Regions from separate parts of the Agrobacterium sp. GW821-FHT14E08 genome, predicted to be linked through region 1. Evidence: predicted binding sites of a transcription regulator. Region 1 holds the regulator's gene; the other holds the start of a gene.
What was found. Region 1 encodes LexA, which represses DNA repair genes until DNA is damaged. Its sites were predicted from a motif close to TGTTCNNNNTGTGTTCNG; they were not measured.
Positions count from the first base shown of each region.

Region 2: AC1ROR_RS08355 (putative DNA modification/repair radical SAM protein) is a predicted target of LexA. The motif match lies at 1,672-1,689, and genes of this name have one in related genera.

Region 1 covers NZ_JBXAPJ010000001.1:836,325-839,736, forward strand. Annotated here, with positions in the region: gene AC1ROR_RS04070 (glutathione S-transferase family protein) at 1-649, opposite strand, end outside; gene lexA (transcriptional repressor LexA) at 1,088-1,810, opposite strand; gene AC1ROR_RS04080 (VOC family protein) at 2,021-2,905, shown strand; gene kdsA (3-deoxy-8-phosphooctulonate synthase) at 2,905-3,412, shown strand, end outside.
Region 2 covers NZ_JBXAPJ010000001.1:1,684,807-1,688,218, reverse strand. Annotated here, with positions in the region: gene AC1ROR_RS08365 (glycosyltransferase family 4 protein) at 1-905, opposite strand, end outside; gene greA (transcription elongation factor GreA) at 997-1,473, opposite strand; gene AC1ROR_RS08355 (putative DNA modification/repair radical SAM protein) at 1,695-2,927, shown strand; gene AC1ROR_RS08350 (UdgX family uracil-DNA binding protein) at 2,927-3,412, shown strand, end outside.

The DNA.
Region 1 (3,412 bases):
CGTCGCCGATCCCGCCAATTTCTTCTTCATGCGCCGTGTCACGCCAGGTTTCCTTCAAACCGGCCTCGTACCATTCACGCATCGCGGGCAGGGCGAGCAGCCTTTCGCAATAGCTCCTGGCCGCGGGTGAAAGATCGGCGCCATAGCTCTGGAAACGGAACGCCACCGGGCAGAAAAAGGCGTCGACCGCCGTGAATTTCGCGCCGGCGAGATATGGTCCACCGAATTTTTCAAGGCCTTCGCTCCACAGCGCATCAATGCGCTTGATATCGGCGGCAAGCCCGGCATCCCCGCCCTTCGGTCTTGCCCTGATGCCGACAGACATGGGATAGAGATTGCGCAGCGAAGAAAAGCCGGCATGCATTTCACTTGCCGCCGACCGTGACCAGGCCCGTGCCTGCTTGTCGCTCGCCCAGACACCCTGATGTCTTTCAGCAAGATATTCAGCGATCGAAAGCGTTTCCCACACCATGAAGCCGTCATCGACAAGGCACGGCACCTTGCCGGTTGGCGAAAAGGAGGAGAAGGAAATTCCTTCACCGAACGGAATGAGTTTTTCGGTGAACGCGATACCCAGCGTGCGCATCAACACCCACGGCCGCAACGACCATGAAGAATAGTTCTTATTCGCTATATAAAGATCGTACATGGCGTATCTCCCGGATATGACGCGCATTTTTATACCTGCCGGGCGTCCGTGGAATATCGAAAATAATCCATGGCTCCCATAAGCCGTATTGATGAATGATAAGGGGAGGGCATGGACGGCAACGCTTCGCAAATATCACCGTCCGGAGACAGCTGAAAAATCACCAATCGACCGACGATGCAATTCAACTTCGCGAAGGCTTGGTGAGAATTCAAGAGCTGAATGCGGCAGGCCAGACCTATGTCGTCATACTAGCAAAACGGAAAATCAGCATGAAACTGTAGCCAGTTTCGGAAGGCATCAGGCATCGCCCGCGTCAGTCACATACCACCGTGCGTATCCAAATTATGCCATGCTTCAGGCAGTCTTCACCTCTCATACAGGCGTCATCATCAAGACGACGCCTGTCGAAAACCGGATGACATCCCGTCCATCGGGTCAATGATAACGGCGGATCAACCCAACCAGCTTGCCCTGGATTTTCACCCGATCCGGTCCGAAGATGCGGGTCTCATAAGCGGGGTTTGCAGCCTCGAGCGCGATGGAGGCGCCCTTGCGGCGGAAGCGCTTCAGCGTCGCCTCCTCGTCATCCACCAATGCCACAACGATATCGCCCGGATTGGCTGTATTGCCGTTGCGGATAATGACGGTGTCGCCGTCAAAAATGCCGGCCTCGATCATCGAATCGCCCTTGACCTCAAGCGCGTAATGTTCGCCGGTGCCCAGCATATCCACCGGCACGGCAACGTCGTGGGTGTTGTTCTGGATGGCGGAAATCGGCACGCCGGCGGCGATACGGCCCATGACCGGCACGGTAACGGCGCCACCGAGATCATTGGCTGGTGCCTTGGGGGCAGGGGTCGGTTCCGGCGTCTTCGGCTTGCCGAGGCTGCCTTCGATGACGCTCGGCGAAAAGCCGCGCTGCGGCCTTGCGCCCGGCGCGTAGGCCTCGGGCAACTTGATGACTTCCAGCGCCCGTGCCCGGTTAGGTAGCCGGCGAATGAAACCGCGCTCTTCGAGGGCAGTGATCAGCCGGTGAATGCCGGATTTGGAGGCAAGATCGAGTGCGTCCTTCATTTCATCGAAGGAGGGCGGCACGCCGGACTCTTTCATTCTTTCATGAATGAAGAGAAGCAATTCCTGCTGTTTGCGCGTGAGCATGAGGAAAACACCCTTGAGAATCGTAGTGGAGATCGCGAAACAAATACAGAACGAACACTATATGTTCCATATGTGTTCCGCAATCCCCTAAAATTTCGTGAAGCTGCTATCTGTTGTTTTGATGATTTGCCTCATCGCACGAAATTGTGCTTTTCTTCGCCTCGAACCGGTGCAGCATGGCTTCCTGTCGCGCCGCCAGCAGGAATGACAATGACGAAACCCTATTGCATCGATCATCTCGTCTTGCCCGTGCAGGCTCTTGCCGTTGCGGAAAAGCGCTATGAAGACCTCGGCTTCACGGTTGCGCCGGAGGCTCTTCATCCCTTCGGCACGCAGAATGCATGCGTTTTTTTCACCGATGGGACCTATCTGGAGCCGTTGGCAATTGCTGATCCGGCTAAATATAATGCCTCCGTGAACCGTGGCGATGTGTTCACAGGCAGGGATCAAGCCTTCCGGCAGGGTCATGGCAGGGAGGGATTTTCCGCTCTGGTAGCCCGAACCGGGGATGCCTTTGCCGATCATGAGAGATTTGCGGTCTCCGGCCTTTCGGCGGGCGATATCTTTGAATTTTCGCGGCCTGTTCGAATGCCGGACGGTTCGCAAAGCGAGGCGGCATTCCGGCTTGCTTTTGCAGCAGCAAGCGGGACGGCTGCGGATTTCTTTTCGTTCAGCTGTCAGCGGCTTCAGGTGCTGCCGGGCGATCGCACGGCACTGGAGCGCCATGCCAATGGGGTTCTCGGCCTCAGCGAGATCGTTCTGTTTTCAGGAGCCGATCGAAATGCGGCGCGGCTGATCGAAACGGTTTTTCGCTGCAAGGGTGAAATGTCCCCGGATGGTGATATGGTTTTCGCAACCGGCAATGCGCGCATCCGATTGGCGGCAAAGCCGGTTTTTGGCGGGCATGGCATGGATGCCAGGGAGTGGGGCGACGGCGGATTGCGCGGCGCGGGCGTCATCTTTTTGTCACACGATCTTGCCGTGACAGAAGCTGTGCTTGCTGCTAATGGCGTGTCCTGCGCAAAAGCGGGCGGCCGCCTGGTGGTGGCAGCAGCACCCGGTCAGGGCGTAACATTCGCCTTCGAGGAAAAATGATGAGCGTTACGAACAATCTCAAAGTCACCGCCGGCGATGGCGCCAGCAAGGTTTCCTTTTCCAATACAGAGCGTTTTTCGCTGATTGCCGGCCCCTGCCAGATGGAGAGCCGCGAACATGCCTTCATGATCGCCGGTGTCCTGAAGGAGCTTTGCGACAAGCTGGGGATCGGGCTCGTTTATAAGTCGTCCTTCGACAAGGCGAACCGCACCTCGCTTTCCGGCAAGCGCGGCATCGGCCTTGAGAGCGCCATGCAGGTTTTCGCCGACCTCAAGAAGGAATTCGGCTTTCCTGTTCTGACTGACATTCACACCGAAGAACAATGCGCCATCGTGTCCGAAGTGGTGGATGTGCTGCAAATCCCGGCCTTTCTCAGCCGCCAGACAGATCTTCTCGTCGCCGCCGCGAAAACCGGCCGCGTCATCAACGTCAAGAAGGGCCAGTTCCTCGCCCCCTGGGACATGAAGAATGTGCTGGCCAAGCTGAATGAGAGCGGCAATCCGAATG
Region 2 (3,412 bases), 850 kb from region 1:
GATGCATAGTCACCCGCTTCAACGACTGCGCCGGTCTCGCACTTGACGATCATCTCCTCATAGGCGCCGGCAGTGCTGGCGACGACGGCCGTTTCCGACGCCATGGCCTCTAGTGGTGTCAAGCCGAAACCTTCGTTGCGCGACGGCGCGACATAGAGCGTCAGCCGCCGGTACCACGGCTTGATGTCGTCCACCTCACCCTGAAACACGATGCGGTCCGAAAGGCCGGCGGCCTTGACGCCGGCCTCAAGTGTTTCGGCAAAAGCCTTGTGTTCCGCCGTCACACGGCCGGAAACCACGGCTGTCCATTGCGGGTAGTCGTGCAGGAGTTCGATCATGGCGCGCACGAAGAGGTCAGTGCCCTTCTGGTGGCGCACCCGTCCGAAGCAGCCGATCAGATATTGGCCCGGCAGGCCGGTTGCCGCGATCGTGTCCTCGGGGCCTTCTCCCGGATGAAATAGCTCGGTATCGACGCCATGCATGACGACGTGGTGGGGCACTTCCAGAAACGAGCCGGAGCGGCCGCTTGTCGCGACCACCGCATCCATCTTTGAAATCAGAAAGCGGGTATAGGCGGAATGCCGCCTCTGCGCTGCCGAGGTGAACAGCAGCTTCACCTTCATACGCAGCACATCGCGCATGAAAATACCCGGCAACATTTCAAGATTGCGGCGGGCATGCCAGATACGCGGGCCGCCCTGCGGGCCGTTTTGCCAGAGCCGCCACAGATCGCGGAAGCGCACATGCGGCAGATGCGGCGGCAGGCCCGGCCCGATGACGGCCACCTTCTGCCCCAGCCGGTTCTGCACGGGAATGAGCTGAACGATAGTGGAGGTGACGCCGGAGAGCCTGCGTTTGAAGTTCGGCGCAAGCACCTGCACATCTTTCAGACTGACGTGGGACAAGATGGGCTTCCGTCTTTGCGGCTAATGCGGGGGGATTGAAGACGTCAAAAAAAGCAATGCGCCCGCCTGGGGCGCATTGCACGTGAGGGCATCAGCCCCACTGTACCGCGAGAATCTCGTAGCCCTTGGCGCCGCCGGGGGCGTTGACTTCGATGCTGTCGCCGACTTCCTTACCGATGAGAGCGCGGGCGATGGGCGAGGAAATGGAGATGCGGCCGGCCTTCACATCGGCTTCCTGGTCGCCGACGATCTGATAGGTCTTTTCCTCGTCGCTGTCCTCGTCCACCAGCTTGACGGTGGCGCCGAACTTGATCTTGGAGCCGGACATCTTGGAAAGGTCGATGACCTCCGCGCGTGCGGTCAGGTCTTCGAGTTCGGTGATGCGGCCTTCATTGTGGCTCTGCGCTTCCTTGGCAGCATGGTACTCGGCGTTTTCCGAAAGGTCGCCATGGGCGCGCGCTTCCGCAATCGCCTCGATGATACGGGGACGTTCCTCCTGCTGGCGCCAACGCAGCTCCTCCTGCAGCTTGACGAACCCACCCTGAGTCATCGGTACTTTTTCTACCATTTTTTTATCCTTCGCAGTCCTGTCGCTTTACTTGCAGACACAAAAAGAAACAGGTTCCGGAGAGGAACTCCGGAACCATGCCAAAATCATAACTGAGCCGACTATATCAGAAGACGACAGCGAAATGCCAGCAAATTTGAGGCAGGAATATTTCTTCATTTATTCAGCGCCTTAACCGACAAGATTGACATTTTTCAATAGAACATATAGTGAACATAATCATGAAGAAGTCAATCAGGCAACGGCTGGCCATTCTTTCCGATGCGGCCAAATACGATGCGTCCTGCGCCTCCAGCGGCACGACGAAACGCAACTCTGCCGCGTCCGGTGGGCTTGGTTCCACAGAGGGGTCTGGCATTTGCCATGCCTATGCGCCGGACGGGCGCTGCATTTCGTTGCTGAAAATCCTGCTCACCAATTTCTGCATTTATGATTGCGCCTATTGCATCAACCGTTCTTCCAGCAATGTCGAGCGGGCGCGCTTTACCGCCGAGGAGGTGGTGTGGCTGACGCTGGAGTTCTATCGACGCAATTATATCGAGGGGCTGTTTTTGTCCTCCGGCATCATCCGCTCTTCCGATCACACGATGGAAGAGATGGTGCGGGTGGCGCGGGAACTGCGCGTTACGCATGGGTTTCGCGGTTATATCCATCTGAAATCCATTCCCGAAGCATCGCCAAAGCTTATTGAGGAGGCGGGGCTTTACGCTGACAGGCTGTCTATCAATATCGAACTACCGACGGATAGCGGCGTCAATCGTTTCGCACCGGAAAAGCAGCCCGCCAATATTCGCCGCTCGATGGCCGATATCCGGTTGAAGATCGAGGAGGCGGGGGAGCCGACCGTCCGGACACGCAAGACCATACGTTTTGCTCCCGCCGGGCAGAGCACGCAAATGATCGTGGGGGCTGACGGAGCCGATGACAGCACCATTCTTTCCACCAGCGCCCGGCTTTATGGCAGTTACGGTTTGCGGCGCGTCTATTATTCGGCCTTCAGCCCCATTCCCGATTCGTCGAAGAGCCTGCCGCTCATCAAGCCGCCGTTGATGCGGGAGCACCGTCTTTACCAGGCGGACTGGCTTTATCGTTTTTACGGTTTCGATATTGGCGAGATAACCGCGATCGGCGGCGATGGCATGCTCGATCTCGATATCGACCCGAAGCTGGCCTGGGCGCTCAAAAATCGCGAGCGCTTTCCGGTGGATGTCAATGTGGCGGATCGGGAAATGCTGCTGCGCGTGCCCGGCTTCGGCACCAAGACCGTGGCCTCAGTCCTGTCGTCACGCCGCTTCCGGCGGTTGCGGCTGGAGGATATCGCCCGCTTTGGCGTTTCCCTCAAAAAGGTGAAGGCCTTTATCGTGGCGGAAGGCTGGACGCCTGGCAAGCTGACCGAGCGGCCGGATTTGCGGGCGATGTTTGCACCCCAGCCCGAACAATTGTCGCTGTTGTGATGTACAGCACGGTTCTGGAAGGGCGGGGCGACTTCGGCGAGTGGCGGGATGCCGCCCGTGCGGCGCTTGCCGCGGATATTCCGCCTGACATGATTGACTGGCAGCTGCGGAATGACGGCGCCGGGCTTTTCGATTTTGCCGGAGAGGCGTTGCCGGTTCCGGGTGCGCGTGGCGCGCAAGTGTCCGTTCCGGCCTCCTTCGTGGCTTTGGCGCAAGCCATTATCTGTCACAGCGATCCGGGCCGTTTCGCGCTGCTTTACCGGTTGCTGTGGCGGCTGAAGCGCGATCGGGCCCTGTTGCAGTTCAAGTCCGATCCGGATGTTTCAGAGGTTCGGCTGCTTGAGAAATCGGTGCGCCGGGATTGTCACAAGATGACGGCCTTCGTCCGTTTCAAGGAATTGCTCCTGCCACAGGGGCAGGGCGGGCGGCGGCGTTTCGTGGCATGGTTCGAGCCGGATCATTTCATCGTCGAGCGAACGGCCCCG